DNA from 2 places in the Streptomyces sp. CLV115 genome. Region 1 is predicted to be linked to the other one. Evidence: predicted binding sites of a transcription regulator. Region 1 holds the regulator's gene; the other holds the start of a gene.

Region 1 (3,406 bases):
GGCGACCTCCAGCGGCTCCAGGCCGAGTACCAGAACTATCGCCGCCGCGTCGAGCGGGACCGGGCCACGGTCAAGGAGATCGCAGTCGCGGGTCTCCTGTCCGAGCTCCTGCCCGTGCTCGACGACGTCGGCCGGGCCCGCGATCACGGCGAGCTCGTGGGCGGGTTCAAGTCGGTGGCCGAGTCTCTGGAGACGGTCGTCGCCAAGCTGGGCCTGCAGCAGTTCGGCAAGGAGGGCGAGCCCTTCGACCCGACGATCCACGAAGCCCTGATGCACTCGTACGCGCCGGATGTCACGGAGACGACCTGCGTGGCGATCCTGCAGCCGGGGTATCGGATCGGCGAGCGCACCATCCGCCCCGCGCGGGTGGCGGTGGCCGAGCCCCAGCCGGGCGCGACGCCGGCCGCAGCGAAGGAAGAGAAGGCAACCGACGAGGAGAGCGGTGGCACCGAGGAGGTCTGACATTCCGTCCGACCACCTCGTGGCCCACCGCCCGGCCATGCGACCGGCACACAAGCCGGTCGCATGGCCGATCGTCCGGAAGGAGGGACGTCGATGAGCACGAAGGACTTCGTCGAGAAGGACTACTACAAGGTCCTCGGCGTCCCCAAGGACGCCACCGACGCCGAGATCAAGAAGGCGTACCGGAAGCTCGCCCGCGAGTTCCACCCGGACGCCAACAAGGGCGACGACAAGGCCGAGGAGCGCTTCAAGGAGATCTCCGAGGCGAACGACGTCCTCGGTGACAGCAAGAAGCGCAAGGAGTACGACGAGGCGCGCGCCCTCTTCGGCAACGGCGGCTTCCGGGCCGGACCCGGCGGCGCCGGAGGCAACTTCAACTTCGACCTGGGCGACCTCTTCGGAGGCGCCCAGGGCGGGGGCCAGGGCGGCGCGGCCGGCGGTTTCGGCGGTGGCGGCGGTCTGGGCGACGTCTTCGGCGGCCTGTTCAACCGGGGCGGCACGGGGACGCGGGTGCAGCCGCGGCGCGGCCAGGACATCGAGTCCGAGGTGACGCTCAGCTTCACCGAGGCGGTCGAGGGGGCCACGGTCCCGCTGAGGATGTCCAGCCAGGCGCCCTGCAAGGCCTGTTCCGGCACCGGCGACAAGAACGGCACCCCCAGGGTCTGCCCGACCTGTCTCGGCACCGGCCAGGTGTCGCGCGGCACCGGCGGCGGCTTCTCGCTCACCGACCCCTGCGTGGACTGCAAGGGCCGGGGCCTCATCGCCCAGGACCCGTGCGACGTCTGCAAGGGCAGCGGGCGGGCGAAGTCCTCCAAGACCATGCAGGTCAGGATTCCGGCGGGCGTCTCGGACAACCAGCGGATCCGGCTGCGCGGCAAGGGCGGCCCGGGCGAGCGCGGTGGACCGGCCGGCGATCTGTACGTCGTGGTCCATGTCGACGCCCACCCGGTCTTCGGCCGCAAGGGCGACAACCTCACGGTCACCGTGCCCGTCGACTTCACGGAGGCGGCGCTCGGCGGCGATGTGAAGGTGCCCACGCTCGGCGGCCCGCCGGTCACGCTGAAGCTGCCCGCCGGCACTCCCAACGGGCGTACGATGCGCGCCCGCGGCAAGGGCGCCGTGCGCAAGGACGGCACCCGGGGCGACCTGCTGGTCACCGTCGAGGTGAAGGTGCCGGGCGACCTCAGCAACGAGGCCAGGGACGCCCTGGAGGCCTACCGGAAGGCGACCGCGGGCCAGGACCCGCGGGCGGAGCTGTTCCAGGCAGCGAAGGGAGCTTGAGGTGGACGGCCGACGACGCAATCCGTACGAACTGACCGACGAATCCCCGGTGTACGTGATCTCGATCGCGGCCCAGCTCTCGGGCCTGCATCCGCAGACACTGCGCCAGTACGACCGTCTCGGCCTCGTCTCGCCCGACCGCACGGCCGGGCGCGGCAGGCGCTACTCGGCCCGCGACATCGAGCTGCTGCGCACCGTGCAGCAGCTGTCGCAGGACGAGGGCATCAACCTCGCCGGCATCAAGCGCATCATCGAGCTGGAGAACCAGGTCGCCGCGCTCCAGCAGCGCGTCGCCGAGCTGTCTGCGGCGGTGGACGGCGCGGCCCAGGCCATGCAGCAGCGAGAGGCCCAGGTGCACGCCTCCTACCGGCGCGATCTGGTGCCGTATCAGGACGTCCAGCAGACCGGCGCGTTGGTGGTCTGGCGGCCGAAGCGGCCGAAGGACTGAGCCGGAGGCCGAGTCGGAGGACTGGCCGACGGACCGAGTCGAAGGACTGAGCCGACGGTGAAGGGCCGGGGAGCGGACCTGCGGGTCGGTTTCCCGGCCCTTTGCCGTACGCAGGTGTGTGCGGTGCCGTGATGCTCGGTGTGGTGCGCGATGTGGCGGTGTACGGCCGTGCCGTGCGTTCTGCGCGTCGCGCGCGGTGCGTGTGCTGTGCGGGGTCCGGTCAGCTCTGCTCCTCCTCCAGGATTCCCGACCGCGCTATCAGGTAGCCGAGTTGGGCCCGGCTGCTGCTGCCGAGTGCGGCGGCGAGCTTGGCGACGTGGGCGCGGCAGGTACGGACGTTCATGCCGAGTCTGCGGGCGATCGAGTCGTCCACGTGGCCCTCCACGAGGAGCTGGGCTATGGAGCGCTGAACCCCGCTGATGCCCAGGGAGGTCGGTTCGTACTTGACCTCCTCCCGCAGCGGAGCGGCCCTCGTCCAGAACTGCTCGAACACGTTGACCAGATACTGCACGAGCCCGGGATGGCGGAGTTCCAGGGCCATCTGGTCGTCGTCGCTGGCCGGGATGAAGGCGACGGTCCGGTCGAACACGATCAGGCGGCCGATCAGCTCTTCGAGCGTGCGTATCTCCACGTTGTCGTCGGTCATGCGCTCCGCGTACGCGAGCGTGCTGGGGCTGTGGCGCGCGGTGTGCTGGTAGAGGGTGCGCATGCTGACGCCCCGGTGGACCACGGACAGGCCGCGTTGCAGCGACTTGCTGAAACGATGCTCGGCCCGGCCGCCGCCGGGCTGGACGGTGAGCACTTCGGCGCGGCACTCCGCGGTGGCGAGATCGAGGGCCGCGTTGATCCGGTTCTCGCCCTCCAGCACGGTGATGGCGTGGGTGCTGGGCGGCCCCAGAGTGCTGATGTCCATGAATGGCTCGAACGACTCCGTCAGTTCGACCGAGTGCCGGCGCCGCTCCAGGATCTCCCGCTCGATGGGATGCAGATGCTGCGCGAGAGCGGTGGTCGGCGGAACAGGCCGGAGCCAGTCCGGGTCGTCCGGATCGGGATGCAGTAGCGCGAACTCCATCAGGCAGGGCGCCGGTTCCACTTCGGCGCGGGCGATGCGTCCCAACCGCAAAGCGCTGGCGTAAAGGCGTGCCCCCGCGTCGCACAGTTCGGTGATCCCATGAGAATGTGTCGGCTTTGTGTTGCTTGTGGTCATATCGTCAC
Region 2 (3,406 bases), on a different contig from region 1:
GGCGGGATGTCTCCTGGGGTTTAGGTGAATTGCCTCGGGTTGGTCGCCAGTTCAGATCCTGAGGGAAGTCAATGGTGCGTCGATTCGTAAGTGCCGCAGCGGCGGTATCGACATTTGTGATCTCGGCCGGTCTTCTGGCGGGATGTTCGGGCAGTGAGAGGAAGGCTGTGCCGGAACTGCCCAAGCGAATCTGCTGGAACGCGTTCGCCAGTAGCGACGTGTTGCCCATCCTTCCGGCGGGTGATAAGGCTGACGTGTATCACAGGCCTTTCGCGTTGGTCGATGATCTCGACTCTGTGACCTGCACTCTAGCCATTGATGGCGCTCCGAGTTTTCAGGCAATCGCCACTAGCCGAGGCTTCGAGGATCAGATTGACTGGTCCCCGATGGACGAAGCCAATCCGCAGCCGATCAATGTGGGAAAGAAGGGCATCATCTGGGATAGCGGCGCTGCCGCTTATTTCATCTGTGAACCCTCCAAGGGGCCCAACTTGCCGGGAAAGTACATCGACCTGCACATCGCCGCGGGTAACGTCTCTAATGAAGCCAAGTTGCCGAGCGTTCTGCCACCGCTCATGAAGCAGTTCGTGGCATTTGCTCAGCGCGAGCTGAAGTGTGGTGCGAGTGATGGGGGCTGAATCCCTGATCGATTCGGATGTTCGGCAGTTCGGCATCGATCGGAGACTCGGCGGGATGTCTCCTGGGGTTTAGGTGAATTGCCTCGGGTTGGTCGCCAGTTCAGATCCTGAGGGAAGTCAATGGTGCGTCGATTCGGAAGTGCCGCAGCGGCGGTATCGATATTTGTGATCTTGGCCGGTCTTCTGGTGGGTTGTTCGGACGGTGAGAGGGAGGCTGTGCCGGAACTGCCCAAGCGAATCTGTTGGAACGCGTTCGCCAGTAGTGATGTATCGCCCATCCTGCCCACGGGCGAGAAGGCTACGCTGTCGGCCTGGCCTTTCGTGCTGACCGAGGATTACGACTCTGTGAATTGTGTCCTATATATCGACGGCAATACTAAATTTTCGGCAAGCGTCTCTCTCGAGGCATTCGAAGGAGTCGACTGGAGCAGTTTTAACAAAGCGAATCCGAAACCGATCGATGTAGGGGAAAAGGGTATCCTCTGGGGAGCGGGTGCTGCCGCCTATTTCATCTGTGAACCCTCCGAGGGGCCCAACTCGCCCGGGAAGTACATCGACCTGCAAATTAGTACGCACAGTGTGCCCGATAAATCCAAGCTGCCGAGCGTCCTGCCGAAACTGCTGCGGCAGCTCGTGGCATTTGTTCAGCGCGAGCTGAAGTGTGGGGCGAGCGCGGGGAGTTGATTCTCCGGTCGATTCGGCTGATCGGCGGTTCGGCATCGATCGGAGACTCGGCGGGATGTCTCGGGAGATTCAGCTGATCCGCCCCGGGTTCGATGAGGATCTCGGATCGCGCCATGGCGTCCACCTCCTCGCGCCCGAACGCCTGCGGGCGGCGGATCGGGGTCCCCAGGAGCCGCGCCGGTGGTGTCGCCAGTCGCCCAGAGCTCGCCCGCGAGCTCGTGCTGCGTCTTGAGCCGCTTCGCGAGCGCGCGCAGCTTGCCGAGGTTCACCCCGTGATCGTCGCCCCCGCCGCCTCGGCCTCCAGTTTTCAAGCCCTTCGCGCCCCCAGTTGCCCGCTCCGCACGATCGCTCACAGCGAACGCACGCCTGGGAACAATGGACGGCTCAGGAGCATTGAGTCTGCATAGCTCAACTTGACTGCCGAAGGGGAGATCATGGCTACCGATTCCAATGCGGTCACTCCGCTAGCCCTGCCCGTGCTGCCGCTCGACGACGAGGTCGTGCTGCCCGGGATGGTGGTGCCTCTGGACCTGTCCGACACCGATGTACGTGCCGCTGTGGAGGCCGCACAGGCCGCGGCCCGTGACGGTGGCAGCAAGCCCGAGGTGCTTCTTGTTCCGCGGATCGACGGTACGTACACCGGCACCGGTGTCATCGGCACCGTCGAGCAGGTCGGACGGCTTTCGGACGGGGATCCGGGCGCGCTCATCCGCGGCCGGGGCCGGGTGCGGATCGGGGCCGGGACCAGCGGGCCGGGTGCCGCGCTCTGGGTGGAGGGGACCCGGGTCGACGCGGTCGTTCCCGATCCGCTTCCCGGGGCCGCCGCCGAGCTGGTCAAGGAGTACAAGGCGCTCGCCACCAGCTGGCTGAAGAAGCGCGGCGCCTGGCAGGTCGTGGACCGGGTCCAGCAGATCGAGGACATCTCCGCGCTCGCCGACAATTCCGGCTACTCGCCCTTCCTCACCACCGCCCAGAAGGTGCAGCTCCTGGAGACCGTGGACCCGGTCGCCCGGCTGAAGCTCGCCATCCAGTGGCTCGGCGAACACCTCGCCGAGCAGGACGTCGCCGAGTCGATCGCCAAGGACGTCCAGGAGGGCGTCGACAAGCAGCAGCGCGAGTTCCTGCTGCGGCGCCAGCTCGACGCCGTACGCAAGGAGCTCTCCGAGCTCAACGGTGACCCGGAGGACGAGTCCGACGACTACCGGGCGCGCGTCGAGGCCGCCGATCTTCCCGAGCACGTCCGCGAGGCGGCGCTCAAGGAGGTCGACAAGCTGGAGCGCTCCTCCGACCAGAGCCCCGAGGGTTCCTGGATCAGGACCTGGCTCGACACCGTCCTCGAACTGCCGTGGAACGAACGGACCGAGGACGCGTACGACATCCGGGGCGCGCAGCAGGTGCTCGACGCCGAGCACGCGGGCCTCCAGGACGTGAAGGAACGCATCACCGAGTACCTGGCCGTGCGCAAGCGGCGCTCCGACCGGGGGCTCGGCGTGGTCGGCGGGCGGCGCGGCGGTGCCGTGCTGGCGCTGGTGGGCCCTCCGGGCGTGGGCAAGACCTCGCTCGGTGAGTCCGTCGCGCACGCCATGGGCCGCAAGTTCGTCCGCGTCGCCCTCGGTGGTGTGCGGGACGAGGCGGAGATCCGGGGCCACCGGCGTACGTACGTCGGCGCCCTGCCGGGACGCATCGTGCGGGCCGTCAAGGAGGCCGGTTCGATGAACCCGGTCGTCCTGCTCGACGAGATCGACAAGGTCGGCTCCGACTTCCGGGGCGACCCGGCCGCAGCCCTTCTCGAAGTCCTCGACCCGGCGCAGAACCACACCTTCCGCGACCACTACCTGGAGGTCGAACTCGACCTCAGCGACGTCGTCTTCCTGGCCACGGCCAATGTGCTCGAAGCCATCCCGGAGGCTCTGCTCGACCGCATGGAGCTGGTCAGGCTCGACGGCTACACCGAGGACGAGAAGGTCGTCATCGCCCGGGACCACCTGCTCCCGCGCCAGCTGGAGCGGGCCGGCCTGGAGAAGGACGAGGTGACGCTCGACGAGTCGGCGTTGCGCAAGCTGGCCGGCGAGTACACGCGGGAG

Evidence for each region. Region 1 encodes HspR, which represses chaperone genes until heat shock. Its sites were predicted from a motif close to TTGAGNNNNNNNNNCTCAA; they were not measured.
Region 2: a site for HspR is predicted at 1,716-1,734, ahead of lon (endopeptidase La). Genes of this name have one in related genera too.

The regions. Positions count from the first base shown of each region.
Region 1 is NZ_JBCEWQ010000050.1:10,797-14,202, reverse strand. It holds gene grpE (nucleotide exchange factor GrpE) at 1-462, shown strand, start outside; gene dnaJ (molecular chaperone DnaJ) at 556-1,743, shown strand; gene AADR41_RS18900 (heat shock protein transcriptional repressor HspR) at 1,745-2,191, shown strand; gene AADR41_RS18895 (helix-turn-helix transcriptional regulator) at 2,412-3,398, opposite strand.
Region 2 is NZ_JBCEWQ010000172.1:7,292-10,697, forward strand. It holds gene AADR41_RS35735 (hypothetical protein) at 72-638, shown strand; gene AADR41_RS35740 (hypothetical protein) at 759-1,322, shown strand; partial or broken gene AADR41_RS35745 (DNA alkylation repair protein) at 1,429-1,606, opposite strand; gene lon (endopeptidase La) at 1,757-3,406, shown strand, end outside.